DNA from 3 places in the Arthrobacter sp. Z5-13 genome. Region 1 is predicted to be linked to each of the others. Evidence: predicted binding sites of a transcription regulator. Region 1 holds the regulator's gene; each other region holds the start of a gene.
The links. Region 1 encodes LexA, which represses DNA repair genes until DNA is damaged. Its sites were predicted from a motif close to TCGAACANNTGTTCGA; they were not measured.
Positions count from the first base shown of each region.

Region 2: a site for LexA is predicted at 6,021-6,036, ahead of M1E02_RS01060 (LexA family protein). Genes of this name have one in related genera too.
Region 3: a site for LexA is predicted at 7,552-7,567, ahead of M1E02_RS03335 (LysM peptidoglycan-binding domain-containing protein). Genes of this name have one in related genera too.

Region 1 is NZ_CP096460.1:2,933,876-2,943,578, reverse strand. It holds gene hflX (GTPase HflX) at 1-958, shown strand, start outside; gene M1E02_RS13850 (ATP-dependent DNA helicase) at 951-3,017, shown strand; gene lexA (transcriptional repressor LexA) at 3,032-3,781, opposite strand; gene M1E02_RS13840 (LysM peptidoglycan-binding domain-containing protein) at 4,144-4,707, shown strand; gene M1E02_RS13835 (histidinol-phosphate transaminase) at 4,798-5,916, shown strand; gene hisB (imidazoleglycerol-phosphate dehydratase HisB) at 5,978-6,604, shown strand; gene hisH (imidazole glycerol phosphate synthase subunit HisH) at 6,601-7,410, shown strand; gene M1E02_RS13820 (hypothetical protein) at 7,410-7,571, shown strand; gene priA (bifunctional 1-(5-phosphoribosyl)-5-((5-phosphoribosylamino)methylideneamino)imidazole-4-carboxamide isomerase/phosphoribosylanthranilate isomerase PriA) at 7,639-8,385, shown strand; gene M1E02_RS13810 (SseB family protein) at 8,388-9,257, shown strand; gene M1E02_RS13805 (MFS transporter) at 9,312-9,703, shown strand, end outside.
Region 2 is NZ_CP096460.1:231,253-240,955, reverse strand. It holds gene M1E02_RS01085 (aminomethyl transferase family protein) at 1-662, opposite strand, end outside; gene M1E02_RS01080 (alpha/beta fold hydrolase) at 862-1,581, shown strand; gene M1E02_RS01075 (hypothetical protein) at 1,587-1,880, opposite strand; gene M1E02_RS01070 (ATP-binding cassette domain-containing protein) at 2,127-4,517, shown strand; gene M1E02_RS01065 (hypothetical protein) at 4,676-5,233, shown strand; cyclic di-AMP (ydaO/yuaA leader) riboswitch at 5,631-5,789, opposite strand; gene M1E02_RS01060 (LexA family protein) at 6,049-6,480, shown strand; gene M1E02_RS01055 (Y-family DNA polymerase) at 6,473-7,771, shown strand; gene M1E02_RS01050 (amidohydrolase) at 7,841-9,316, shown strand; gene M1E02_RS01045 (hypothetical protein) at 9,332-9,703, opposite strand, start outside.
Region 3 is NZ_CP096460.1:713,939-723,641, reverse strand. It holds gene M1E02_RS03370 (amino acid ABC transporter ATP-binding protein) at 1-769, shown strand, start outside; gene M1E02_RS03375 (amino acid ABC transporter permease) at 1-2, shown strand, start outside; gene M1E02_RS03365 (Gfo/Idh/MocA family protein) at 769-1,836, shown strand; gene M1E02_RS03360 (NAD(P)/FAD-dependent oxidoreductase) at 1,922-3,046, shown strand; gene M1E02_RS03355 (serine hydrolase) at 3,378-4,316, shown strand; gene M1E02_RS03350 (HAD family hydrolase) at 4,300-4,953, opposite strand; gene M1E02_RS03345 (phosphotransferase) at 5,003-5,947, opposite strand; gene M1E02_RS03340 (SCO4226 family nickel-binding protein) at 6,057-6,305, shown strand; gene M1E02_RS03335 (LysM peptidoglycan-binding domain-containing protein) at 6,400-7,269, opposite strand; cyclic di-AMP (ydaO/yuaA leader) riboswitch at 7,274-7,452, opposite strand; gene M1E02_RS03330 (threonine/serine dehydratase) at 7,585-8,517, opposite strand; gene M1E02_RS03325 (hypothetical protein) at 8,557-9,078, shown strand; gene M1E02_RS03320 (hypothetical protein) at 9,357-9,703, shown strand, end outside.

The DNA of each region.
Region 1 (9,703 bases):
CATTTTTGCCCAGCATGCCAAGAGCCGGGAAGGCAAGGCCCAGGTAGAGCTGGCCCAGCTCGAATACCTCTTGCCGCGCCTGCGTGGTTGGGGTGAATCCATGTCCCGCCAGGCCGGTGGCCAGGTGGGTGGGGCAGCGGCCGGGATGGGCTCGCGTGGTCCTGGTGAAACCAAGATCGAACTGGATCGGCGACGGATCCGGACGCGGATGGCAAAACTGCGGCGGGAAATCGCCGCCATGAAGCCTGCGAGGGAGACCAAACGGGCCAACCGCCGTCGTAATGCTGTCCCTTCTGTTGCGATTGCCGGGTACACCAACGCCGGCAAGTCCTCATTGCTGAACAGACTGACCGACGCCGGTGTCCTGGTGGAGAACGCGCTGTTTGCCACGTTGGACCCGACGGTCCGCAAGGCCGAGACCGCAGACGGGCTGGGCTACACCCTTGCCGACACCGTGGGTTTTGTCCGTTCACTGCCCACTCAGCTGGTGGAAGCGTTCCGCTCCACGTTGGAGGAAGTGGCCGATTCCGACCTCATCCTCCACGTGGTGGATGCATCCCACCCGGATCCGGAAGGCCAGATAGCCGCCGTCCGTGCTGTATTCAGCGAAGTGGATGCGCGCAAGGTCCCGGAGATCATCGTGCTGAACAAGGTGGACGCCGCGGATCCGTTCGTGGTGGAGCGGCTGAAGCAGCGCGAACCCCGGCACGTGGTGGTTTCCGCCAGGACAGGCCAGGGCATCAGCGACCTGCTCAAAGCCATCAGCGAATCCATTCCAAGGCCAAGCGTCAAACTGGAACTGCACATCCCCTACAACCGGGGCGACCTGATCAGCAAGCTGCACGAAACGGACGCAGAAATCCTTACCCTCGATCACGATGAACACGGCACACGTGCCGTGGTGATGGTCCGCGAAGGTCTTGCCGCTGAGCTGGAATCCTTCGTCACCAATGACTGAAGCGGATCCGGAGGCGAATGCATCGGCCAGTGAGCGGTTTGTGCTTGAACTGCTCGACCGGGCTGTCTCCGGAATGGGCGGCGAGAGCCGCACCGGTCAGCACGAAATGGCCCGGCAGGTGGCGCGCGCAATAGACAGCGGCGACCACCTGCTGGTCCAGGCAGGAACAGGGACCGGCAAGTCCCTCGCCTATCTCATTCCCCTCATCGCCCACTCGCTGGTCAGCGACAAACCCACCCTTGTCTCCACCGCCACACTGGCTTTGCAGACCCAGATTGTGGGAAGGGACTTGCCCAGGCTGCTGGAAACGCTAACCCCTGCGCTGGACCGGCCTGTGAAAGTGGCACTCGTCAAGGGCCGCGCCAACTACGTCTGCCGCCACAAGCTTGAGGGCGGTTTTCCATCCGAAGAGCCGTCTGAGGGACAGTTGTTCTCGCTGGGGGAAGATACCAGCGTGCCGCACTTTGCAGCCGCCATGGGTGGTCCGTTGTCCCAACTGGGCAAAGAAGTGGTCCGGCTGCGGGAATGGGCTGACAAGACCCACACCGGCGACCGCGACGAGCTGATGCCTGGCGTGACTGACCGTGCCTGGCGGCAGGTTTCAGTCACGTCCATGGAGTGCCTCGGGGCCCAGAAATGCCCCATGGCAGCCGAGTGCTTCAGTGAACTGGCCCGTCAAAACGCTGCAGAGGCCGACGTCGTCGTCACCAACCACGCCATGCTCGCTGTAAGCGCATTCGAGGGCCTGGCGGTGCTCCCTGAGTACGACGTTGTGGTGGTGGACGAGGCCCATGAACTTCAGGATCGCGTTACAGGGGCAGTCTCCGGGCAACTCTCTGTGGCGATGGTTCATGCGGCGGCCTCCGGAGCGCGCAAGCACACCGGCATAACTGTCGAAGCCCTCAACTCTGCCGCTGCCAACCTGGAAGTCGCGATTGCAGGGATTCCCAGCGGTCTGCTGCCCAGCGGGCTCAACGACGAACAACTCGACTGTGTGGACCAGCTCCGCGATGCATGCCGTGCGGCGCTCTCCGATTCCAAGGGGGACAGTTCCACCACGGCCGACGGCGGGCGGCAGCTGGCGCGTTCACGCCTCCTGGTGATCCTGGAACTGTGTGAACGGCTGATCTCGGCACGGGAAAACGCCGAGGTGGTGTGGATTTCGCGAAACAGCACCTTTGATCCGCAGCAAGGTTACTCAGCGCCGGACGACCATTCCCCGGCTTTGATCAACGTGGCGCCCCTGAGCGTCGCCGGACGGCTACGCGAAGGCCTGTTCGAGGGACACACCGTTGTGCTGACATCAGCGACCCTGGCCATCGGTTCCGCTTTTGAGCCTGCCGCGGGGGGATTGGGCCTCGTAGGACCAGGTGCGCCGAGCTGGACCGGAATCGACGTCGGCTCGCCTTTCGACTATCCGAAACAAGGGATTCTATACGTGGCGGGTCACCTGCCGAAGCCGGGCCGGGGAACCTCACCCGAGGCCCTCGATGAGCTCGAAAAGCTGATCCTTGCATCCGGGGGCGGGGCGCTTTGCCTGTTCTCCTCGCGCCGCGCGGCGGAAGAAGCTGCGGAAGCCCTGCGTCCGCGGCTCGACGTGAACATTCTCTGCCAAGGGGACTCGACCATGACCGCACTGGTCCGGCAGTTTGCGGATGAGCCTGACACCTGCCTGTTCGGCACAATGTCACTGTGGCAAGGAGTGGACGTTCCGGGGGGTTCGTGCCGCCTGGTGGTGATCGACAGAATTCCCTTTCCGCGTCCTGACGATCCCCTCATGACCGCCCGGTCCCGTGCCGTAGCAAAGGCAGGGGGCAACGGCTTCATGTCTGTTTCTGCCACCCACGCCGCGATTCGGCTTGCCCAGGGTGCCGGCCGCCTCATTCGCTCGACGGGGGACAAGGGGGTTGTGGCCGTCCTGGATTCCCGATTGTCGACTGAGCGATACGGTAACTTCCTGCGCGCTGCCCTTCCGCCATTCTGGCCCACCACAGACCCCACAATCGCGGTGGCAGCATTGAAACGCCTGGCCGAGGAAACGCGGGTGGCGAGTAGCTAGATGGACCGCAGGGCTTAGATGGACCGCAGGACCGAGACCACTTTGCCCATGATGGTGGCATGATCGCCCAGGATTGGCTCGTACTGGGTGTTCTGTGGGAGCAGCCATGTGTGACCGTCCCGCTGCCGGAAGGTCTTGACGGTGGCTTCATCGTCCAAGAGCGCGGCCACGATATCGCCGTTGACAGCATCGCTTTGGCGGCGCACAACCACCCAATCGCCGTCACAGATGGCGGCATCAATCATTGAGTCGCCGGCAACCTTGAGCATGAACAGCTCGCCGTGTCCAACGAGCTGGCGGGGGAGCGGCATGAACTCCTCAACCAGTTGCTCGGCGAGAATAGGCCCGCCTGCGGCGATACGCCCGACGAGGGGAACCATAGCGGTATCTGTTGCGCCGGCCAGTTCCGTCACCGGCTGACGGCCAACACTCCGGAGCCGGGTTGGCTTTTCCGGCCGGGCAGGCTCGGTTCCGCCTTCTTCCAGGGTCAGCGGCATCAAAACTTCCATTGCCCGCGGACGCTTTGGATCCCGACGCAGGTAACCGAGTTTCTCAAGCTGCGAGAGCTGATGGGTGACGCTGGACAAACTCGCAAGGCCCACCGTGTCCCCGATTTCGCGCATGGACGGCGGATAGCCGTTGTCGTTCACTGATCGCTGAATGGTCTCCAGGATCCTCTTTTGGCGAAGGGTGAGCCCCTTGGGCGTTCGGGCAGTCTGCGAGGCCCTTGGGGTGGCCTTGCTGCCCGCGGCTTGTGCTGCCATTTTCGCCAACGCCTTTCCATTTTTCCGGCCGCTGAGCGGCAGCCGCCGGAATGTTCTGCCTGAATGTCAGACCCTGCTGATCAACTGCAGATGTGGTTGTCCTGATCGATCTTTCTTTGATCAAACGTAGGCCAGCCAAGAGAGTTTTTCAAACATTTGTTCTAGTGAGTCTCGACAATGTTCGATCATAGATGCTAAAACTTACACAGTAAGGTTCGAATATGTGTTCTAGTCAGCTTCCTAATTTGCCGGCTCCGGTCACCACATCCGTTCAAACGTTCGAAAGTGGAGGCCGTGGGCAAGTGAATTTCTTGCAATCAACGAACACAACGGGCAGCACAGTAGGGTCCAGGAGGACGGTCATGTCAGCTACATCTGCGTTCCACGAGTTCTTTCCGCAATCGGTTTCCGGGGAGCCTCAATCGGAGAAGACGCTGTGCACTTCCGCCGTCGCGCATCACGCCGGTGCCTGGCAGGAGGCAGCCGCGTCGTTTGAGTACGGAGTGGTCCGTCCCGGTCGGGAAGCATGGGCCAGCGACGAAACCAGTGCCTACGAAGGAGTGCGTGCCTACGAGGGTGCCGGCGCCGAGGGCGCAACCCATAGCCGGGTGCAGGCGCCGTTGCGGCTTACCCGGCGCGGGTGGATTGTCCTGGTGGTCTTGCCCCTTATGCTGCTCACCGCCTTCCTGATGTCGCTCTCAGGGTTCCTTACGTCTCCGGCCAAGGCGGCGGACACCGTCTCAGAGCTCTCCCTGACCCGCACTGTGACCGTCACCGTGCAGCAGGGGCAATCCTTGTGGGCGATAGCCGGCACCGTTGCGCCTGAACGCGATCCGCGGGATGTGGTGGCAGACATCGTGCAGTTGAATAACCTCGACGGCGGAGCGGTCAGCCCGGGACAGCAGCTCTTTGTCCCGTCCGCATGAGCCTTTGCGTGGGCCCTGTTGTCGACTTCCCGCAATCCCCGTGGGCGTCACAGTTTTCCGGCCCCGGCATCGGGCACTTAAACTGTTCTGGTGACTGACCAGCTAGCGCGCCTGAATCGACTGCCACTCCGCGACAATCTCCGGGGCCTGACGCCTTACGGTGCGCCGCAACTGGATGTGCCCATCCTGCTCAATGTCAATGAAAATACCCATGGCGTGCCTGAGGATGTCCTGAAGGCAATTTCGGAGGCTGTCACAGCCGCCGCCGCCGGCCTGAACCGGTATCCCGACCGGGAGTTCAGTGAGCTCCGCTCAGCGTTGGCTGAATACCTGGGGCATGGGCTTGGGGCTGAAAACATTTGGGCTGCCAATGGCTCCAATGAAGTGCTGCAACAGACGCTGCAGGCTTTTGGCGGACCTGGCAGGACGGCAATGGGCTTTCCCCCCACGTACTCCATGTACCCGTTGCTTGCCAGCGGTACTGATACCGAATATGTCACGGGCCTGCGCGCTGCGGGCTACGGGCTCAGCGCAGAATATGCCGCCGAACAGGTCCGGGAGCGGCAGCCGAACATAGTGTTCCTGAGTTCGCCCAACAACCCCACAGGTACCGGCCTGGGGCTGGATGTTGTGAAGGCTGTCTATGAAGCAGGAGAGCAGAGCCAAACCGTTGTTATCGTGGATGAGGCTTATCACGAGTTTGCACACGACGGTACTCCCAGTGCACTGACGTTGCTCCCCGGACGGGAACGCCTGATAGTGACGCGGACTATGAGCAAAGCGTTTGCCCTGGCCGGTGCCCGGCTGGGCTACATGGCGGCAGCACCGGAGGTCACTGATGCCCTTCGCCTGGTCCGCTTGCCCTACCATCTGTCAGCGGTCACCCAGGCGACGGCTCTCGCAGCGCTCCAGCACAGGGAAGCTTTGATGGCTGATGTTGAGGACATCAAGGCGCAACGGGACAGGATCGTCTCGGAGCTCACTCGAATGGGCCTGAAGCCCGCCGCCTCTGATTCCAACTTCGTTTTCTTCGGGGGACTGGAGAATCCGCACGCAGTCTGGCAAGCACTTCTTGACTGCGGAGTCCTGATTCGCGACGTCGGCATCCCAGGGCACCTGAGGGTTACGGCGGGAACCGAGGCTGAGACCACAGCATTCCTTGAGGCTCTGGAGCGCATCCTGACAGGGCAATCCGCAGTACCGGCCTAAACTTGAACCAAGACCCAGAAGCCGCAGGCTTTGAGGCCCTTCTTCCAAAGGACACATCACCATGAGCAACACCGGATCCATTGCTGGCGCGGCACGGACTGCGCGCATGGAGCGCGCCACCAGTGAATCGTCCGTGCTGGTCGAGATCAATCTGGACGGAACGGGAGTGTCGGACATCGATACCTCGGTTCCTTTTTACGATCACATGCTCACGGCGCTCTGCAAGCACTCGCTGATCGATATCACGGTCAAGGCCACCGGTGACACCCACATCGACGTCCACCACACTGTGGAAGACGTCGCCATCACCTTTGGTGAAGTCCTGAAAGTGGCGTTGGGTAACAAGGCAGGCATCCGCCGCTTTGGAGAAGCCACTGTTCCCCTTGATGAAGCACTCGCACACGCGGTAGTGGACGTCTCCGGAAGGCCCTATCTGGTGCACGGCGGCGAACCTGCCGGCCAGGAATACCACCTCATTGGCGGGCACTTTACGGGTTCACTCACCCGCCATGTCTTCGAAGCCATCACCCTGCACGCGGGAATATGCCTTCACATGAACGTTTTGGCCGGCAGGGATCCCCACCACATTGTGGAGGCACAGTTCAAGGCGTTCGCCCGGGCACTGCGCGCGGCAGTGGAAACCGATCCGCGCGTGGACGGAATCCCATCAACCAAAGGGGCATTGTGACCGGAAAGCTCATCCAGGACGGCGCGATCGTCGATCCGGAGGCCACCGCCAAACCCGCTTCGCCGGAGGGTAAGCCCACCGTTACGGTCCTGGACTACGGGTCGGGCAATGTCCGCTCTGCTGTCCGGGCGCTGGAGCGTGCCGGGGCCGAAGTGATCCTCAGCTCCAAGCCACAGGACGTCCTCAACGCCGATGGCCTCGTTGTTCCCGGCGTCGGCGCTTTCGAAACAGTGATGAACGAACTCAAAGCCGTGGACGGTATTAGGATGATCGGCCGGCGCGTCGCCGGCGGCAGGCCCGTCCTGGCCATCTGTGTAGGGCTTCAGGTGCTGTTCGAAGCCGGCGTTGAGCACGGCACAGAGGCCGCAGGAATGGGCGAGTGGCCTGGGAAGGTCGAACTGCTCCCGGCTGACGTCGTGCCACACATGGGCTGGAATACGGTTAAGGTACCGGAGGGTTCGCACCTCTTTGAAGGTGTGGAGAACGAACGCTTCTACTTCGTTCACTCTTACGGAGTCCAGACCTGGGACTTCGATGTGATCCAGCCGCGGATGGCTCCGCCACTGGTAACCTGGTCGGAGCATGGGGCCCCCTTCATTGCTGCGGTTGAAAACGGTCCTCTCGCTGCCACCCAGTTCCACCCGGAAAAGTCCGGTGACGCAGGTGCCCGCCTCTTGCGAAACTGGGTCAACGGGCTGCGTCATGGGCAGCGCGTTGGGGCTCCTGCCTCCACAGAAGCGCCTCCTGCCTCCACGGAAGCCGCTCCAGCCAGCACGCCTTCAGCTCAACCCGCAGCAGACGCCTAGTGTGGTGGTCCATAGCGCTGATGGGTCTCGCCGGGTTGCTGGTGGGCGGCGCGTTGTCCTTCAGGCAACAGAAAGCTCCGTTCTGGCTCCAGATCGTGTTCTATACGCTTGCTGGAATGGCGTTGCTGGCTGCCTACCTGCTGACCCTGCCTGCCGAATAACAGCCTGCCGAATAGCATCGCTGCGGGCCACATTTCCTACTCCGCCCCACCACTCCTGAGGACCATGATGAACGACGAAACCCTGCTGCCGGTACTTGAACTGCTCCCGGCCGTTGACGTAGTGAACGGCCAGGCCGTACGCCTGGTCCAAGGCGAAGCCGGCAGCGAGACCAGCTACGGGACTCCGCTTGAGGCTGCTCTGAACTGGCAACAGCAGGGCGCGGAATGGGTTCACCTTGTTGACCTTGATGCTGCTTTCGGCCGCGGTTCGAACTCGGAGTTGCTGCGGGAAGTCGTTGGCAAACTCGACATCAAGGTGGAACTTTCCGGCGGGCTGCGGGACGACGAGACACTGGAGAAGGCGTTGGATCTGGGCGTCGCCCGGGTGAATCTCGGCACCGCTGCCCTCGAAAACCCGGAGTGGACTCAGCGTGCCATTGACCGCTTCGGCGACCGCATCGCCGTCGGGCTCGACGTCCGCGGAACCACTCTTGCAGGCCGAGGCTGGACGAAGGAAGGCGGCGATCTGTGGGAGGTCCTGGAGCGGCTGGAAGCGGCTGGTTGCGCCCGTTACGTCGTCACTGACGTCACCAAGGACGGAACGCTGCAGGGTCCGAACGTGGAACTGCTGCGCCAGATGGTGGAGAAGACCCGTAAGCCTGTCGTAGCTTCGGGAGGAATCTCCAGCCTCGAAGACCTCAGGGTGTTGCGTTCACTTGTCCCACTGGGCGTCGAAGGAGCCATCGTGGGCAAGGCTCTCTATGCCGGTGCGTTCACACTGCCCCAGGCTCTCGACGTCGCCGGCCGCCGCTGACAGTGGAAGACTCATCCGGCTCCCGGCCTCTGCCGGGCCATATCGCTGCAGCCTTGGCTGGTGCCGGGGGTGCCACCGATTCGGCTGGCCAGCCGTGGTCGGGGCGTAGCCTCGCCGGTGAGGAGGCCAGGATCCACAACTTCGAGGACGACGACGGCACTGCCGACTCCGGATATCTCACCGCAGTATCCGAGTTGGTGGCTGGCGCGGGTGACGAAAACGACGTTGTGCAGGCCTTGGCGCATGCCAGGGTTTTCGTTCCGATAGTCGCCCAGTTGGGCGAAGAGGGGCAGGGCGCTGCCGGGCTCCAGGCGGACAAACAGGCGGACATGGCACTCGTGACGCTGAAGGCCCCCGACGGACGCACTGCATTGCCGGTTTTCTCCTCTGCCGAGTCACTCCATGCTTGGCATCAGGAGGCCAGGCCCGTCGCCGTCTATGCTGCCAGGGCTGCCTTGTCTGCTGCTGCCGAAGGCGCCGAACTTATGGTGATCGATCCTGGCTCGGACGTCACCATCGTTGTCCGGCGGCCTGCGGTTTGGGCGTTGGCTCAACAACTCCCATGGTCACCGTCCTATGACGACGCCGAGGTGGCTGATGCTGTGGCGGCAACTGCTTCCGATGTTCCGCAGATCCGGCGCATCGAGATCCAGCGTGGCGGGGGAGTAGGCACTTTGACAGCGGGAGGGCTGCAGCTCAAAGGCGGCGGTGCGGGTCCGGAGCTGCGCATAGTCCTGTACCTGGTGGATGGATTGGACGCCGCCGGAGTCCAGTCAGTGGTGGCAGGCATGAATAATGCCTGGGCCCGGAATGAATTGTTGGCCGAGCGGGTTGACTCCATCGAGGTCAAGCTGCGGCGCGCAGTAGAGTAGCTTTCGGTCAGGGGATGGATCCTCCTGCCGTAGGCAAGAAAAAGGATGTAACCCGTGAATTTCGCTCTGTACAGGGAGCTGCTTGCTGTCCGGCCCGTCCGGCGGCTGTTGATCGTAGGCATGATTGCCCGCATTCCACATTCGGCCGCCGGGGTACTTCTCACCCTGCACATAGTCCTGTCCCTTGGCCAGGGCTACGCTGCGGCCGGGGCCGCCGCCGCCGTCATGACCATTGGCATCGCTGTCGGAGCGCCGTGGCGCGGGCGGCGCGTTGACACCGTCGGCTTACGGAAGGCCCTGATCCCTTCGGTGATCTCGGAGGCCCTGATCTGGTCGGTCGTTCCTCACGTCAGCTACGAGTGGCTTCTGCCTCTGGTCTTTGTGGGCGGCCTGTTCACTCTTCCGATTTTCAGTGTGGTACGTCAATCGCTGGGGGTCATGGTGAC
Region 2 (9,703 bases), 1.8 Mb from region 1:
TGTACCGCGGCAGCATCAGCCCAAGGACCCCAGAGCTCGAAACCAGGCTGTCCTGCCATGCCATGGCGCAGTGCACCCACCCGGTGCCCGCCAATCTCCACTCCTCCCATGTGAAAGAACTTGAGCTCAGGCGCCGGGTTGCCGGTGATCTTCTCAACGATCGCGAGCGCATTCGGCCCCTGCAGCTCGTATCTAAAAAGCTTTGGATCACCCTTGCGGATCAGCGAGTGGTCATCGCGCTCCAGGGTGACGTCCCAGTCGCCGGAGGAGATGTTGTATTCGACCCAATCGGTCAGCATGGGAAGGCCCACCAGGTCGAACGAGTTCTCGTCGAGGTGGAACAGAATACCGTCACCAATGAGGTGTCCGTCATGGTTCACGGCGACCAGCTGCTTCGCCCGCCCAACTTGATAGCCGGCGGCGGAATTTGAGCCTATCCAGGTGAAAAATTTCGTCGCGTCGGGACCGCTGACGAAAAGGTCCGCCATATGGTGCGACTGGTCAAGCAAGGCGCACGAATCCCGCCAGGAGGCCTGCTCGCTTCGCCAGTTGGTGAACTCGGGCGTCACCGGGAAGGTGAACGGCCGGGACTTCGCGTTCCGCAACACCTCCACTGCGTTACCCTGCTGATCGATAGCAGACTGAAGGCTTTGGCTGGCCACGGCGATCCCTCCTCAGGACGGCGACACCGTACTCTGCAATGAACGGCATCGTTCTTGCTAAGACTCACGATACGCCGCAGGAACCGGCCATGGCAGGTGTAACAGTCGTCAGAGGAGAGGGACCAGGACCGGTCGGATAGTGTCCAAAATGCCCAGCGCCTGCTCGAAAACCGGGGGACGCCTGGCGTAGGGTACGGTCATGGACATCATCCTGGTTCCCGGCTTTTGGTTGGATGCTTCATCGTGGTCAGAGGTCACCCCGCCGCTGGTTGCAGCAGGCCATCGGGTCCATCCGTTGACGCTGCCAGGGCTTGAGTCAAAGGATGCGCCAAGAGCCGGAATCGGCCTCCGCGACCATATTGACGCCGTCGTTGCTGCCGTAGACGCCGTTGATGATCCGGTGGTGCTGGTGGGCCATTCCGGCGGAGGCGCCATTATCCATGGGGCTGTAGATGCCCGGCCTGACCGTGTGGCCCGGGCCGTCTATGTGGACAGCGGCCCGCTGGGCGAGGGAGGGGTCATCAACGACGAGCTCCCTGCCGAAGGGGATGAGGTCCCGCTGCCCCCGTGGGAGGGTTTTGAAGACGCCGACCTCACGGACCTGAATGACGAACTGCGTGCAGCATTCCGGGCACGTGCCATCCCTGAGCCACGCCGTGTGACCAGCGACCGGCAGCATCTGCACGATGAACGCCGCTACAACGTCCCGGCCACCGTTATCGCCTGTGAATTCCCGTCTTCCCTGCTCGTTGAATGGATGGAGTCGGGCCATCCGTTCGTGGCGGAGCTCGCACGGATCCAAGACGTTGATTACGTAGACCTGCCCACCGGGCACTGGCCCCAGTTCACCAGGCCTGCTGAACTCGGCGAGGCAATTCTTGCCGCCGTCCGCCGCGCATCAGAGAACGGGCAAAAATAACCGATTCACGCGGGGGCGGCCTGGTTGCCCCAGGCTTCGGTTTCACGCTGGATACGCTGCGTGAGCAATTCGACCTCTTGAGACATCTGTAGCCCGACAGGAAGACGGTCACCGGGCCAGGTGGACGCCTCATGAGAGTCGGCCAATGCTTGGGCCAGCGCCTTTGAGAGCGTGCGAATCTTCCACGAATGCTTCAAATAGCCTTGGACACGCCTGCACTGCTCAAGAGATTGCGTCAGCAACTTCCGGGTTGCCGGCACAACAGCCGGCAGCTTCGGTCCGCTCAGAATTTTCGCCATGGATCCGCCGTCCTTCAGCAGGTTGATTCCGTGCCTGAATTCAAGTGTTGCGAACGTTACTTAAGGTCCCGGCAACACCAACCAAGGATCCGGTCAAGATCGGATGGTGCCGCAGGCAAGCGATCAGGAATGGAGAAGCGCGGCTGCCAAGGCGCACCTAGTATGGCTGCTGGAAGCTGGTTAAGATCAAGCCAAGTGACGCCGACGGAGCCCGCGTAGGCACCCCCCGTAACAGATGGAGACACGATGACCACGGCCACGAGCACGGACATGCGGTCAGACGACCTGCACCCCGCCGACAACCACGATCTGATCCGGGTGCAGGGTGCACGCGAGAACAACCTCAAAGATGTCACCATCGAGATCCCGAAGCGACGGCTGACGGTGTTCACCGGCGTCTCCGGTTCGGGCAAGAGCTCGCTGGTGTTCGCCACGATCGCCGCTGAATCGCAGCGGATGATCAACGAAACCTACAGCGCCTTCGTGCAGGGTTTCATGCCGTCGCTCGCGCGGCCGGACGTCGACTTCCTCGAGGGGCTCACGACGGCGATCATCGTTGACCAGGAGCGGATGGGGGCAAACCCACGCTCGACAGTCGGCACTGCCACTGACGCCAACGCCATGCTCCGGATCCTCTTCAGCCGGCTCGGCAAGCCGTACGTCGGGCCGCCCACGGCGTTCTCCTTCAACGTCCCGACCCGGAAGGCCAGCGGCGTGATGAGCACCGAGAAGAGCGGCCGGGTGGAGAAGGCCGTGGTGCAGAACGCGGTCTATCTGGGCGGAATGTGCCCGCGGTGCGAAGGCATGGGCTCGGTCTCCGACTTTGACCTCACGGCCCTCTACGATGGGAGCAAATCGCTCGGCGAAGGTGCGCTGACTGTCCCCGGCTACAGCATGGACGGCTGGTATGGCCGGATTTTCAGCGGCGCCGGTTTCGACATGGAGAAGCCGATCGCGAAGTTCACCAAGAAGGAAATGCACGATCTCCTCTACAAGGAGCCCACCAAGATCAAGGTGGAGGGCATCAACCTGACGTATGAGGGGTTGATCCCGAAGATCCAGAAGTCAATGCTCTCCAAGGATGTCGAGGCGATGCAGCCGCACATCCGTGCTTTCGTTGAGCGCGCCATTACCTTCCAGTCCTGCCCCGAGTGTGATGGCACCCGGCTCAGCGCGGAGGCCCGGTCCTCAAAAATCCGGGGCAAGAACATTGCCGAACTGTGTGAGATGCAGATCAGCGACCTGGCCGCGTGGGTCGGCGAACTGCAGGAGCCGTCGGTTGCACCGCTGCTCAAAGGGCTCCGGCATCTGCTCGACTCGTTCGCGGAAATCGGGCTTGGCTACCTCTCACTGGCCCGGCCGGCGGGGACACTGTCCGGCGGAGAGGCGCAACGCACCAAGATGATCCGGCATCTCGGGTCCTCCCTCACCGACGTCACCTACGTCTTCGACGAGCCCACCATCGGCCTGCACCCGCACGACATCGAACGGATGAACCAGCTCCTGCTGCAGCTGCGCGATAAGGGCAACACAGTGCTCGTCGTCGAGCACAAGCCGGAGACCATCGCCATCGCTGACCACGTCGTCGACCTCGGCCCGGGCGCCGGCACCGGCGGTGGTGAGGTGGTGTTCGAGGGCACCCTTGAAGGACTGCGAAAGAGCGACACCATCACCGGGCGGCACCTCGATGACCGGGCTGCCCTCAAGGAGGCAGTGCGCGCACCGAAGGGCGCGCTTGAGGTCCGCGGAGCGAGCACCCACAACCTCAAAGACGTCGACGTCGACATTCCACTCGGCGCTCTTGTGGTGGTCACGGGCGTTGCCGGCTCAGGGAAGAGCTCGCTGATCAATGGTTCCGTGGCCGATCGCGACGGTGTTGTGGTGGTTGACCAAGGGGCCATTAAAGGCTCACGCCGCAGCAACCCCGCCACGTACACGGGTCTGCTCGAGCCGATCCGCAAGGCATTCGCGAAGGCCAATTCCGTCAAACCGGCGCTGTTCAGCTCCAACTCCGAGGGCGCGTGTCCCACCTGCAACGGCGCCGGTGTCATCTTTACCGAACTGGGCGTTATGGCCACCGTCGAGTCCACGTGTGAGGACTGTGAGGGCCGGAGGTTCCAGGCCTCGGTCCTTGAATACACGCTCGGCGGGCGGAATATCGCCGAGGTGTTGGCAATGTCGATGACAGAAGCGAACACGTTCTTCAGCGAAGGGGAAGCCCGTACTCCTGCCGCCCACAAGATCCTCGACCGGATCGTGGACGTCGGGCTCGGTTACCTCACCCTGGGCCAGCCACTCACCACCCTGTCCGGCGGCGAGCGCCAGCGCATCAAGCTGGCTACCCAGATGGCGGAAAAGGGCGATGTCTATATTCTCGACGAACCCACCACAGGTCTCCACCTCGCCGACGTCGAGAACCTCCTGGGCCTGCTCGACCGTCTGGTCGAGTCAGGCAAGTCCGTCATCGTCATTGAGCACCACCAGGCGGTAATGGCACACGCCGACTGGATCATCGACCTTGGTCCCGGCGCCGGGCACGACGGCGGCCGGATCGTCTTCCAGGGCACCCCCGCCGACCTTGTGGCAGCATGCTCCACGCTTACAGGCGAGCACCTGGCCGCCTACGTGGGGGCCTGATACAAAAGTCAGCCTTGCTGCTGGTGGAAGCCTCGGTGCCAGAGCGTGTTCAGGGCCGTTATCTCCTCGCCATCAGACCGTACAAGGACAGGCGGGTGCTGGCATAGGTAGTGGTGTCGCCTGTGCCATCCGCGGGGGCAGACCCAGTACCCGGCGACGTGCCCAGCAAAGGCGCAACAAGGCCGGTAATTGGCGTCAACGCCGTTGTGGGTGTCGGCGCGGTCGCCGGAGCGGGAGCGGGACCGGGAGCGGGACCGGAAGCCGGAGCGGGAGCTGGCGCCGCTGAAGGGACAGGCGGGTTCGAGGAAGAAGCCGGAGGCTGTGCGTTCACGGAACTGGCTGATGACGGCGGAGCCGCAGCGCTCGTCGCATCTGCTATTCCAGCCAACGTGGGTGCATCGAGCGGAAGGGGGAGGCTGCCAATATCGGGCAACCCATTGGCTTGCGGACTCACAGCAGCGGGGGCATCTGCGCCCGCGGCTGCCTGGGCAGGAGCGCCGCTGGTTGTTCCCGGGGACGTGGCCGAGACGGTTGGCTGGGGCGTGGCGGTTCCGGCGGTCGGACGGTTTCCCGACGTCGCTCGAGTCACCTTTGTTGGGCTGGCGGCCTCCTGGGCGGAACTTTCCTTGCCGAAGAAGGGCAGCTCTGTGGCCTGGCTGGCTGCTCCAACGCCAAGCAGGACAACAAACGCGCCGGCAACCATTGCAATCCTTTGACCCATGACACGAGCCGAACCGGCTTTTCTTAAGACGTCATCGGGCTGGGAGTTGAGTATGGCGGCTAGCTGAGGGCTGTGTGTGCTCCTCGGCCCGCTGCTTGGGGTGGCAGGCAGTGTGGCCGCTGAAGGCTTTTCAACTGCCAGACGCCGGGTCCTGCTCCGTCGCGTCGCTGCGGGTGCGGGAGGTACTTCGGCTATGGGCGCGGTTTCAGGAGCCGCAGGTACTTCGAAGGCCGGGCGCCTGTCCCTCCTTCGCCGCAGTGCTGTGGTGGCCGACGCCGTGGGAACCGGCGGGATGAGGGGTTCGGTGAGGGGTTCGGTGACGGGTGCCGCGGCTTCTGCACGATGCCGCCCGGCCCGCAAAGGGCGCGACTCTTCCAAGGAACGGGACATGATGGTTGCCTCTCAAACGCCTGCGAGGTTAGCTGTCGGGTTCGGAAGAGGTCAACCGGCCGGCACGTAAGACGTGACGGCTTCACCCCACGGGCCGCTGGGTAGCGGCCCGAAGACTCTGGGTCCCCCGTCTCTGCCTTAGTGTTGGGAGTCCGGGATGTGGCAGAGCTCGGCGTCAGCCCGGACGCGGCCCGATCCAGATGGGCCACCCCCAAACCGTACAGGAAAGCCTCCGTTAAAGTCACGTTTAGGTAACAGACGTAACATGTGTCCTTCTCACCCGGCCGCTCCCAACGATGCTTTCCGGCACCTACTGGATCCTGGATGCGGCGGACCAGGTCTTGATCCAGTTGGAAGAGCCTTTTTGTCCGACCTCGCAGTACACTGAATTATCGAACATATATTCGAAAAAGGTGTGTTGTGGGCGCTGTTGTAGGTCCTCGTGTGATAGCTGCCGGCAGCTCGCTGCTTACGGTGCTCATCTCCCCTGTCGCGGTGGCTGCCGGCTATCCCTCGCCCGCGCAGGACTACTTTGACGGCCGGATCGACCTCAACGAACATCTCATCAAGGACATCACCAGCACGTACGTGGTGAGGGTCTCAGGGAATTCCATGGAAGGTGCGGGCATCAGTGACGGTGACGAACTGATCGTTGATCGTGCCTTGGAACCCAAGGACGGTTCAGTGGTCGTCGCCGTGCTGGATGGCGAGCTGACCATCAAACGCCTCCGCTTCACACCGCGTGGCGTCCTGCTTCAGGCGGAAAATGCCAACTATCCGGACATCCGCGTAGCAGCACTATCTGACCTCGTCATCTGGGGCGTAGCGACGAGGTGCCTTCATCATGTCTAAGCCGGCACTGATGCACCGCATGCAGCAGATCGCCCACGTGGACGTGAACTGTTTTTATGCCTCGGCTGAGCGCGCCTTTGACCCATCATTGGAAGGCCGGCCGCTGATTGTGCTCTCCAACAACGACGGCTGTGCCGTTACCCGCTCACCAGAGGCCAAAGCACTGGGCATCCCCGTGGGAGAGCCTTGGTTCAAGATTGCACCCCGCGTCAAAGAGTGGGGCCTGGTAGCCAGGTCCAGTAACTATGAACTGTACGGCGATATCAGCGCACGCGTGATGGAACTCCTCAGCAGGTTCTCCGCCTGGCTGGAGGTCTACAGCATTGACGAGGCCTTCCTCGGCGTCAAGGGAAGCCCTGATGAGCTCCTCCGGCTCGGGTTGGAGATGAAGGCCGCCGTCCGCCGCAACGTGGGTGTGCCGGTGTGCGTCGGCATCGCAGGCACCAAGACCTTGGCCAAACTCGCGAATAAGTGGGCCAAGAACAACCCGGGCTTCAACGGCGTTTGCCTCTGGGATTCGCTCCCCCGTTCCCAGCGGGAAGCGCTGATGGGCCGGCTTTCGGTGATCGAGATCTGGGGAATCGCCTCACGTCTCACCAAACGACTGAACGCCATGGGAATCCAGTCGATCCTTGACCTCTCCAGAGCAGACCCCGTGATGATCCGGGACCGCTTCTCAGTGGTGGTGATGCGCACCGTCCTTGAGCTTCAGGGCACCCCGTGCATTCCGATGGAGGAGGAACGGATCGGCCGGGATCAGCTGATTTTCAGCAGATCCTTCTCCACGCCCATCACTACCGTCCATGAACTGCGCCAGGTCCTCAGTATCTATGGCCAGCAGGCCAGCGCCAGGCTTGCAAAGCACGGATTGCAGGCCAAGGTCCTCACCGCATTCGCCGCTACGTCGTACTACAACCCAAAGGACACTTCCTACCCCTCGGCCTGCATCAGTTTGCCCATGCCCACCGCCGATCCTGTGCTCCTGACCAGGGCCGCACATGCTCTCCTCCCGCAAATCCAGGAGGGAATCAAGTACGCGAAGGCGGGAATCATGGTGACCGATCTGCGCCCCTCCGGCAACCAACCACCGCTCTCTCCCTTCGAGAACCCGCACGAGGAACGCGGCATTGGCCCCCTCCTGGAGGATGTTGCCCGCCGCTACGGCCGGGGCTCCATCGGCCTGGGCCATGCCGGGATCAGGGGCGGGCCGGACTGGACCATGAAACGCGACATGATGTCCCCCCGCTACACCACACACTGGGACGAGCTCCCGCTCGTCAAGGCTGCCTAGATCCCGTGGCCGATGACGCCGGCAGGGGTGCACTTTGTTGCTTGCCCCAGCACGCCTAGCCTGTTGCATATGGTCCACCCCGCCGCAGCCGACCCGCCCGAAGTAGTTCTTGCCTCCATCCGCCAACCCGGCGATGCCCGGTCATCTGATATTCACATCGTTGACGGCGTGGTTTCGCGGATTTCACCAGCAGGAGACCGTCCCGCCGGCCCCACGGTTTTAGATTTCGACGGCGGCTACGCCATCCCCGGGCTTTGGGACGAACATGTCCACATGACTCAGTGGGCACTTGCCGCCCAGCGGCTGGACCTTTCCCGCGCAGAGTCGGCGAGGGACGCCGTCGAACTCCTCCGCCCCCACCTCGCCGGCGCGGAGCCCCGCACAACCATGGTCGGGGTCGGTTTCCGGGACGCCGTATGGGCTGACGCTCCCACATTGGAGATGCTCGACGCCGTCACCAAAGGCCAGCCGACGGCGCTCCTCAGCCACGACCTCCATTGTGTGTGGCTGAACAGCGCTGCTGCCGAACGCTATGGAGTTCAACTAAAGGCAGATGGCCTGGTGCGGGAAGACGCCGCCTTCGCCCTCACCCGTCAACTGGATCACCTGCCTGATCACCTGGTGGACGCCTGGGTGGCCGAAGCCGCAAGGAAGGCCGCATCCCGCGGGGTAGTGGGAATTGTGGACTTTGAAATGGCCTGGAACCGGGATGCCTGGATCAGACGCGAGGCGGCCGGATTTGATTCGCTGAGGGTCGACGTCGGTGTCTATGCCGAGCATCTTGAGCGCGCCGCGGGCCTGGGGCTCCGGACCGGGCAGGCGTTTCCTGGAAGTGGTCTGTTGCGGGTGGGACCGATGAAGGTACTCATCGACGGCTCCCTCAACACGCGCACCGCCTTCTGTGTGGATCCATACCCCCATGGCGGAAAGGGCGTCCTCACGGTGAGCGAAACCGAACTGCTCGCGCTGTTGGTGCGGGCGGGGGAGGCAGGGTTTGTTCCGGCAGTCCACGCCATCGGCGACGCCGCCAACAAGGTGGCGCTTGATGCGTTCGCGAATGCCGGCGTCTCCGGACGGATAGAACATGCCCAGTTTGTCCGGGAGCAGGACTTCGTCCGGTTCGCCGAACTGAATGTGACTGCCAGTGTCCAGCCCCTGCATGCCCTGGATGACCGGGATGCGGCAGATGCCAACTGGGCCGGTCACACTGACCGGGCCTTCCCCTTGCGCTCACTGCTGGAAGCGGGAGCCACTCTTGCGCTGGGATCTGATGCTCCGGTGGCGCCCTTGGATCCCTGGGCGGCAATGTCGGCGGCCGCCACAAGGTCCAGGCCTGACGGGCGGGAGCCCTGGCACCCAGAGCAGTCCATCACACGCGAAGAGGCTCTGGCATCCTCGGCCCGGGGACGGAAGCGGATCCGTGTAGGAGACCCGGCCGATATCGCAATACTCGACGGCGATCCGCTGGCTGTACCGGACCACGTTTTCGCCAGTATGCCCGTGGCGGCAACCGTTGTGGGCGGGAGATGCACCTATAACGGTTGAGGAATATTCAGTTCTTCACACCCGTGCCTGGACAAGGTTGGCGAAGGGAAGTCTGCCGTGAAGTGCATAAAAGGCTGCGTGGTACTCCGCCTCTGCCCGGTTTACGCGCTCCGGGGGCAGTTCTTTCCAGGCGACAAGCAGGGACTTGGAGTCGGCGAGCTGCCAGAGCAACCTTCCGTCCCAGTGCCCCGGAGGCTTCCCCTCCCCAAAATCCATTAGTTCCTGGATCTGCCTCCGCAGGCCACGGTTGCCCTTACTGCCGATGCCCGCCTTCCCCACATAAAGTATGTCGGCCTCGTCCACCCACTCGGAGGCAAGCTCGCCCGGCTTCAATGAAGGGTCCTTTTTCTTGAACCGGCCAGCCGTGCTCTTTGGGAGAAACACCGG
Region 3 (9,703 bases), 2.2 Mb from region 1:
GAGCACCAGCACCAATATCCCCGCGCCGGAGATCCACACGTTCCACGGTTCCAGCCTGGAACTGAAGAACCTCAGCATGGCTTACGGCGACATCGAAGTCCTCCGTAACGTCAGCTTGTCCGTGGCTCCCGGTACCACCACCTGCATCATTGGTCCCTCCGGTTCCGGCAAGTCCACGCTGCTGCGCGGGGTCAACAGGCTGCATGAGCCCAAGAGCGGAGATGTCCTGCTGGCGGGCAAGAGCGCCCTGGCCGTGCAACCGGACACCCTTCGCCGGCGTATCGGCATGGTGTTCCAGCACTTCAACCTCTTTCCGGACCACACTGCGCTCGAAAACGTCGCCCTGGCGCTCTGGAGCGTCAGGGGTCTGTCCAAGGCGGAGGCCAGGGAACGGGCGCACCGCAGCCTTGCCGAGGTGGGCCTGGCGGAGCGTGCTGATCACCGGCCCCGGGATCTCTCCGGCGGACAGCAACAGCGCGTCGCCATCGCACGGGCATTGGCCATGGAACCTGAGGTCATGCTCTTCGACGAAGTCACCAGCGCACTGGACCCTGAACTGGTGAAGGGCGTTCTGAACCTCATGGCTGGACTCGGCCGCCGCGGCATGACCATGCTGGTGGTGACCCACGAGATGGGCTTCGCCCGCAAGGTGGCTGACCAGGTGGTGTTCATGGACGAGGGCGAAGTGGTTGAGGCCGGCACCCCGGCGGACCTCTTCGACCACCCCAAGAGCGAACGCCTTCAGCGCTTCCTCTCCGAGGTGCTGTAGTGACCTTTCCAAGCGCAAAAAATGACCGGCACGGCGATCCCGTGCGCACCGCCGTCGTTGGGTTTGGGATTTCGGGACGCGTCTTCCACGCCCCGCTTATCGCAGCCGATCCCCGGTACTCGCTGGACTTTATTGTCACGGCCGATCCCGAACGCTCCCGGCAGGCGAAAAGCAGCTATCCCGCTGCCGACGTCGTCACAACGGTTGAGGAGCTGTTCAACCGGGCCGGCGATCTGGATCTTGTTGTGCTGGCGACGCCGCCGGTGACGCACTTCGATCTGGCGGTTGAGGCCATCAACCGTGGACTGGACGTTGTTGTGGACAAGCCCTTTGTGCCCAACTCAGCACAAGGCGAGGAGCTCATCTCGCGGGCGGCGGAGGCTGGTGTCACGCTCACCGTCTTCCAGAACAGGCGCTGGGACGCCGACTTCCTCACGGTACGCAAACTCCTGGAGGAAGGGTCGCTGGGTGATGTGCGGACCTTCGAATCCCGCTTTGAATGGTGGCGGCCCGAAGGATTCGGGAACTGGCGGGACACCACCCCCGTTAGCGACGGCGGCGGCATCCTGCATGATCTCGGCGCCCACCTGATCGACCAGGCCATCCAGCTTTTTGGCCCCGTGGAGGAGAGCTACGGAGAAACCTCGTCGCACGGATCCCGCGAGCCGGGTAAGGGCGCGGACCAGGAGGCCTTCGTCTCTTTGCTGCACAGGTCCGGCGTCCGATCCCGCCTGTGGATGAACGGCGCGGCCGCCCAGGTTGGAGCCCGATTCCATCTCCTTGGGACCAAAGCCGGCTACACCAAGTGGGGCCTGGACGGACAGGAACCAGCCTTGGATGCCGGCGTCCGTCCCACCGATCCGCATTACGGCGTGGAACCCGAAAGCACTTGGGGCCGGCTTGGTGTTGACGGCTCAGAGGAGCAGGTGCGGCCCGAACGCGGCGCGTATCCGGAGTTCTACCGGATCCTGGGCGATGCGCTTAGGGGGCACGGACCCTTGCCCGTGGACCCCGCCGAATCAGTGCAAGCACTCCGGATCATCGAGAAAATCCACTCCCAGAGCTAGCCCCACACACCCGATTGCTTCCCTGGCCCCCTGGCCGGGCAGCTGCCCCCTGTTTATTTCCCAGTCTCAAGAAAGAGAGCCCGTTATGTCATCCGCTGTTTCCGCCAAGCACGTTGCCGTTATTGGCGGCGGAATCCTCGGCGTTTCCTCCGCAGTCCATCTGCTGCGTGCCGGTGCGGCCGTCACCCTCATCACCGAAAGCCAGTTGTGCAGCGAGGCGACCGGGAGGTCCCTCTCCTGGCTGAATTCCGCCGGGGAACGGTCGCGTCCGTACCATGAGCTGCGGCTGGCCGGCGTGGACCGCTACCGCACCCTTTTTGCCGCCGACCCCCACCGGGAATGGCTGCAGTTCGGCGGCGGGATCATGTGGAACGCCGAAGGCAAGTCCGCGTCCACCGAGGCCAGGCATGCCTACGAAAAGTCGATCGGCTACGACTCCAAGCTCCTCGAACCGGCTGTGATCGCATCCTTTACACCTGGTGTCGATGCTTCCGCCGTTCCGGAAAATGCCATCTTCAATCCAGGTGAGGGCTGGGTCAGCCTGCCCGATCTGGTGGACTTCCTCATGGACGAATTCCAGGAACGCGGTGGCAAACTGGTCACTAACGCCGGAAAAGCGTCAGTGGTTCTCACCGACGGCGTGGCCAGCGGTGTGACCACGGCCGACGGCGAAACCTATGGAGCGGACGCCGTTCTGGTTGCGTGCGGAGCGGCGACGCCCGCAGTTGTGGCGCCTCTCGGCGTCGAGATCCCGAACGCTTCCCCGATCGCCATGCTGGTTGTGACCAAGCCCGTAGAGCACTCCCTTTCCGCGGTGCTGAATACCCCGCGCGCGGCAGTCCGTCCCAACCCGGGCGGAACCCTCGCCTTGGATCACGACTGGTACGAGGAACACATCACCGAATTCGAGGACGGCAGCTTCACCATTCCGGAAGAAGTGGTGCAGGAACTGGCCGATGAAGCCTCCAAGCTGGTGGCCGGAAACCCTGAGCTGAAGCCTGCCTCCTGGAAGATCGGCCGTAAACCGATTCCGGGCGACGGCGAGCCGGTGTTCGGTGAACTCGAGAAGGCCCCCGGCTGCTTCGTGGCCTTCACCCACTCCGGAGCAACCCTTGGCCTGATCGCCGGTGAATTGATGGCCGACGAGATCGTGTCGGGCAAAAAACACCCGATGCTGGCCACATTCCGCCCGGAGCGCTTCAACAACTAGGCGCTTCAGCAAGATTTCACCATAAGCAGGGTCTCAGCAAAAGGCAGGAGTCAAAGGCTCCGTCAGCAGGAGTGCCGCCCGCATCCGATGTATTGGGGGGATGCGTGCGGCACTCCCATTTCTCATAAAAGCGGCCTTGCCCCGCTTGAGCGGCCCGGGGCAGGGCAGCTCAAGCGGGGCAAGGCCGCCAGTGCGGAGCAGGGCATGAACGTTCATGGACAACGGCTGGTGCCGGGGCTACATTCGATGGAATAGACGCCTCCCATCGACGTCCACGTTGAATCCGCTGATGCAGCCGGCGGTCCCTGTCGGTTGGGGTGGAGGGACCGGGATGACTTCATCAGCCCCCTCAAATACAAGCGGCAGGCGGCCGGGGACGGCGCCCCGCAGAGCAATGACGCGCCTGGTGGTGATCTGGACAATCACGACGGTCATTATCCTGATTACCCTTGTTTTGGCCGCTATTCGTTCGTCTCCCGACGGTCCGGGCCCCCTCCCCTTGCCAAACCAAGCCGGCGCCCGTGACTTTGACGCCGGTAACCCGTTGCCGCCGGAAACCTCACCGCAAGGGCAACAGCCGCCAGGCATGACAGAGGAACTGGATGACGCGATTCAGCAGATCATCGCTGCAAACGGGGATTTCAGGATCGGCGTCGCCCTGGCAGACGTGCAGAGGGGGGAAGTGCGCCTGTATGGCGATGTGTCCGCGTATTTGGCAGCCAGCACTGCCAAGGTCCTCACGGCCGTTGCCTACTACCGGCTCGTGGAAACCGGGAATCTCAGGCTGGATGAACCGCTTGGCAACTACACCGCCGCCTTCCAACTGGAGGCCATGATCAACTCCAGCAGCGACGATTCATGGCTGCTTCTCATGGACGCGATCGGCTTCCCCCGGCTCATCGGGTATGCGGCCTCCATCGGGATCAGCTACGACCCCACCCAAAATCTCCTGACGCCCATGGAAATGGCCATCTTGTTGATGAGGCTGTATTCAGGGGAGCTGATCAATCCGGAGCACACTGCGCAGCTTCTGGGCTACATGCAGCAAACCAACAACGAAGAACTGATCCCTGCCGCTGTTCCGGCCGGCATAACCGTCCACCACAAGTACGGCATCGTGGACCAGTTCATGCACGACGTCGGTATCCTCGCCTCAGGCGGTACCGCCTATTCACTGGCGATCTTCACCGAGAACCCGTTCGGCAAGCAAGGCAGAATCGATGTCATCCAACAGTTGACGCGCGAGATCTGTCTCAGCGTGTTTGAGTAGGCGTGACAATGGCGTCCATGACCGCAGCGGCCGTTCTGCCTGACAGGGAAGGCGGTTCCAGACCGGGAGGCCAGTCCCGCCCGCGGGATACCCAGCCGGTTGCCAGACCCACGCCGCGGCCACCGGAGATGTCAGCCGTGGGGTGGTCGCCCACCATCCAACTCCCGGCGAGCCCCACGCCCACACGTTCCGCAGCAAGGTGGAAGATACGCGGATCCGGCTTCTTCACACCTTCAGCTTCGGAAATCACCACGGCGTCTACGTACTTCTCCAGTCCGATGGTCTTGACCTTGAGCATTTGCTGGCTCACGGTTCCATTGGTGAGGACGCCTATCTTCCATCCATGATTTCGGGCGTTGTCCAAGGCAGCAGCCGTGGCGGAGTCAAGGACCATGGCGCCAACATGCTCGTACAGGAGCAGCTCAATCAGGGCCGGGATCCCATAACTTGTCTTGAATCGGGCCTTGACGGCGGTGGCAAGCGATTCACGGGGTTGATACCCATCACCGTCTGACTCAATGAGCCATGCAACGTCCGCCGCCGACCCGCCGACGTCCCGCACGAACTCAGCCGCCCACTGGTTGAAGGCAAATGCCCTGTCCACCAGCGTGTTGTCCAGGTCCACCAGCAGCAGCATTGGGAAATTCAACGCAGATTTCCCGGGCCCTGCCCCGTCCAGCACAGGATTACCCCACGCAGGCGCGCTGTTGGAGCCACGCGATGACAGCGTCGCCTTGCTGCTGCTGGAAGGCGCGGAGGGTGGGAAGCCCAGGGGGCGGCGGTTGGCGGGCGGCATCAATAAAATAAGCTCCGAGTCCGGACAGGACCCCGTCCACACTGCTTGGCAGAACCTCCGAAAAGACCGGATGGGAAGACAGCACCGACTCAACATCAAAGTCCGCATCAAACAGCCGCGCATTGATCAGCAGCGACAACCCGTCTATCCAGCCGGCACCGATACAAGCCCAGGGCCAATCGACCAGGACAGCCTTGTTGTCGCCGGTGATCAGGATGTTGTCAGCCCGGATATCTGTGTGCACCAGGCTGCTGCCGCCGAGGTCCTTCAGGCCTTGCGCAGCCAATGTTTCGAGGGCATCCAGGTTCTCGAGGATCCAGGGGTCGCAGCTTTCGGGACGATCCTCCCTCACACGTGCCCAGCCGCCGTACGCCTCACGAAGCTCGTGTTCAAGGAATGGCAGATGCGCCAGGGATTGAGGAACCGGGGTGCCGGCCAGATCCAGCAAAGCATCCAGCACAATGGTCAGTTCGGCCAAGGACCAAGGGAGATCCGGAGCACGTCCTTCAACATCAGCCAGTATGAGGGCAACCCATTCGCCGTCGTCGAACGTTCCAATCAACGCGGGTGACGGTACCTCGGGAGGTAGGCCGGGGGTATTGGCCGCCTCTTTCCGATGGATGGCGGGGGAATGCTCGTTCAGGACTGTGCCAACAGCTTTGACAAAGACCCGTTGCCCCGAAGCGGTTCGCAACCTGTCGGCAGTGCCAGGGGAGAACCCACCCTGCTGGCGGCTCCATTCCTCTACCGGAGATCCCAGGATCTCTTCGATGCCGGCCCTCACGTGTCCCGGCAAATCGGGCCAGGCGATGCGGGTACTCCACTGCGGTTGCATGGGCTCATTATTCCCCACGAGAGCGCTATTGACCGTGTAACGCCAGAGGCCTACCGTCTCCCTTAACTCCATACTGCAACCCATGCAGGCCCTACCTAAGGAGAGAGCTATGCCGGAATTTATGGATGTTCACCACAACATGAAGGGCCTAAGCCGGGAGGACCTCCAGGCAGCCCATGCAGCTGATCTGGCCATCCAGGCCGAGGAAAACGTCAATTTCAAGAACGCCTGGGCCGACCCCGAAGCCGGCGTTATTTATTGCCTGTCCGAGGCCCCATCAGCCGAAGCTGTACAGCGGATCCACGAACGGACAGGCCACCGCGCAGACGAAGTTCACGAGTTGCCGCTGAAAGTGTGAAACGCAGCTGACACTCTTGGAGTCAGAGGGCGGCAGGTACCGGATCTCCCGGCACCTGCCGCTTCCCTTTGTCTGCGCTTCGGTAGAGGCCGGACTAGGCGACCCGCACAAAGGAATAGCCCGAGAGCCATGACAACGGATGGACCAGCGTGGCATTGACATAGTTCATGCCGCTGCTGACAACTTGTCCGTTGCCTGCGTAGATCCCGATGTGCCCGGAGGTGATGACCAGATCACCGGGTGCCGGAGTTCCAACCACCGTTCCGTACTGGAAGAACTGGGTCGGTGCGAGGTCTCCCACGCTCTTGCCGATGGACCGCAGGGCACGCTCCACCAGAATGGTGCAATCCTGGGTTGCGCCGATCTGGGCATAGGCGGAAGCGAGCAATGCTGCACCAGTGCCGCTTGCCGCAACGGGTGCCGGAGCGGGGGCGGGTGCCGGTGCCGGAGCCGGAGCCGTAACCGGCCTGATGGAGGTCGATGCCAGCGCCACGGTGGGTGCAGCTGCCTGTCCCCCTGCCGGGATCCGGATCTGGTTGCCGGGGTAGATGATGGACGTCATGGCCAGGTTGTTGGCGGCCAGGACAGAATTCAGGCTTACGCCGTAACGTGCCGAAATTGCGCCGAGCGTGTCGCCGGAAACCACTGTGTGGACCCGTCCTGCAGCCGGAACAGCGGCCGGGGCAACCGCTGGGGCGGGAGCGACTGCTGCTGCCTGTACCGGTGCCGGGGCCGGGGCCTGGGCAGCGGCACCGACAGTGGCGCCGGTAGAACCATCCGGTGCGTGTGCTCCAGCATGGGCAGGAGCGCCGACTCCGAAAAGAAGGCCTGATGCGGCGGCGATGATGAGTGCCGGCCTGCCCAGCGATAGAGCGTGGGATTTAGCCGAAGTGGACAACCCGCTCATGACGGTTGAGCGGGCAGGGGTGGCACGATGGCGCGCCAAAATGGACTTTTGTGACATGGTGTTTTTGCCTCTCCCATGCCTGCGGGGTGAGCTGTCGGGTTCGGATGGGAGTTCACCCGGCCGGTCCACACCGCCAAAGGGCGGGGCAAAGCGGCTTAACCCCTAGGACCTGACAAGAGGTCCGAGTGGAATCGTGGTTCCCCCGTCCCTGCCGCTGAAAAAATGCGGACGAATCCCCGTCAGCGGCAGGGTTCGGCATACTGACGCGGGAATGCCCCGGCTGGAGCCGTGGGCACCACAAGAGAGTAGCTTCTGCTCCTACCAGATGTCACGTTTCAGTAACAAAACTTTTCGACACGTTAAATAGACGTGCTAAACGGTGGCGGGATCTGTATTGGAGCCACAGAGTACGACGACGACCCGCTCACCTTCGGAAGGGACGTACGCACCACAGTGGAGCGCGGCGAATGCGGCAGCGGCGCCATGCTCCACGATGATGCGGTAGTGCTCCCATAACCAGGTACGGGCGGTGACGATGTCGTCGTCGGAAACCAAGAGGCTTGCTACCCCGGTACGGGACGCCACGGCAAAGGCGATCTCTCCTATCCGGCGTGCTCCCAGGGCGTCAGCCGCTATCCCCGAGACAGCAACATCAACGGGCTCCCCCGCCTGGAGCGCAGCAGAAAGAGTGGGGGCTGTATAAGGCTCCACGGCCACAACCTTGGCCTGGCCTTCCACCGCTGCGGCCACTCCCGCCATCAGTCCTCCGCCGCCCACGGCCACCACAACAGTGTCCACGTCCTTGAGTTGTTCCAGCAGTTCAGAACCAACAGTGCCGGCCCCCGCGGCGATCTCCGGCTGGTCGTAGGCATGGCAATAGACAGCCCCGGTCTCAGCGGCATACTTGATGGCGGCCTCATAGGCTTCCGCATATTCTGCTCCGCCCTGGACCACGGTTGCTCCTGTTGTCACGAGCTTGCTGACTTTTACGGGCGGGGCGTTCTCCGGGACATAAACAGACGCAGCGACTCCAAGCTGGCCTGCAGCATACGCATTGGCAAGTCCCGCGTTCCCGCCGGAAGCGACGACGATACCTACGTCGGGATTCAACTCCCCACGTTCGTTGGAGGCAAGAATGCGATTGAAAGCACCTCTGGCCTTGAACGTGCCGGTGTGCTGCATGAACTCACATTTGAGCCACACGTCGCCCGCGAAAGTTCCCGGGTCAAGTTGGATCAGGGGCGTGCGTCGGACCTTATCGGCGATTCTTGCGGAGGCTTCGTTGACGTCTGCGCGGCTGATCATGCTGACAATCGTAGGGGCACCCAGTAGATTCAGGCGCAGATGACTGCACCCAGCGCAGGAGGGATTCCCGTGGCAGAGGACTTCAATCGTCAGAGCCCGCGGTACGGATGGCTGGCCGGGCCCGCGACCGTCTCCCTGGGGGCAATTGCGCACGTGATCTCCGGGGGCCAGAACCTTGGACCGTTGATTCTCCTGGCACTGACGGCCTTGATCAGCTTGGCCGCAACCTTGCTGGGCGGGCTCTTGGCTTCCGGATGGTCATTGCTGGTGTTTTGCGGGCTGATCCAACAGCTACTGCACCTTGCTTTCGACTTTTTCGGCTCCGTGCCTGGCGGCGTCTCGCCTCGCCACGGACATGATGGTGGCGTGGACTGGAAGCTGCCTGAGCTCTCCCCCGAAGCTGCATCCCCACATTCCGGTGAACTGATGGTGGATAGCCATGTGGCAGCAGCGCTTTTGGCAGCCCTCTTCTTGTCCCGGCTCCAGTCCCATTCCAAAAGCGGCGAATCGGAGCGCTCAAGATCCCTCAAGAAACCCAACGATCCAATCACCTCGGACTGACTTCCGCTCAGGGTCCTGCGGGATCGTGAACGTGAGGGTTTGCGCAGGATTTCCACGGCCTAAGGCAAGCTCAGGCAATCTTTCCTCAAGATCTTCCGCGGCTTCGCAGATTCTCAAGTTTCGGATTTTTCCGCTGTTAGCGTGTCTTCTGTCGAGGCGGTTGAACACATCACCCGCCAGGCCTCACTCACGATCTTTCAGTCATCCGGTTCTTCGGGAGCTGTAATTCTCGCGAGTCTTCCAAACCATTCACTTCTCATCGCCCTTGGAGTTCCGTCATGCGCAAAAACTCGAAAAAGACTGCCGCCGCAGCAGCCACCGCCGTCGTCCTCCTTTCCGGAGCCGGCGTGGCCTATGCCTTCTGGTCCGCGGGAGGCTCGGGAACGGGAACCGCCACCACCGCCACCAATGTGCCTATTACCGCTGTGCAGACCAGTGTCGTTTCCGGCTTGCAGCCCGGCGGTGCCGCACAGGCGTTGAGCGGTAATTTCACTAACGGCAACACCAGCCCGGTGTATGTTTCGAGCGTCACGGCCAGCATCTCCAGCGTCACCGTCAACGGCGTGGTTGCCGTTGGCTGCGACGCCTCCGACTACATCATCGCCAATGCCGCCATGACAGTGGG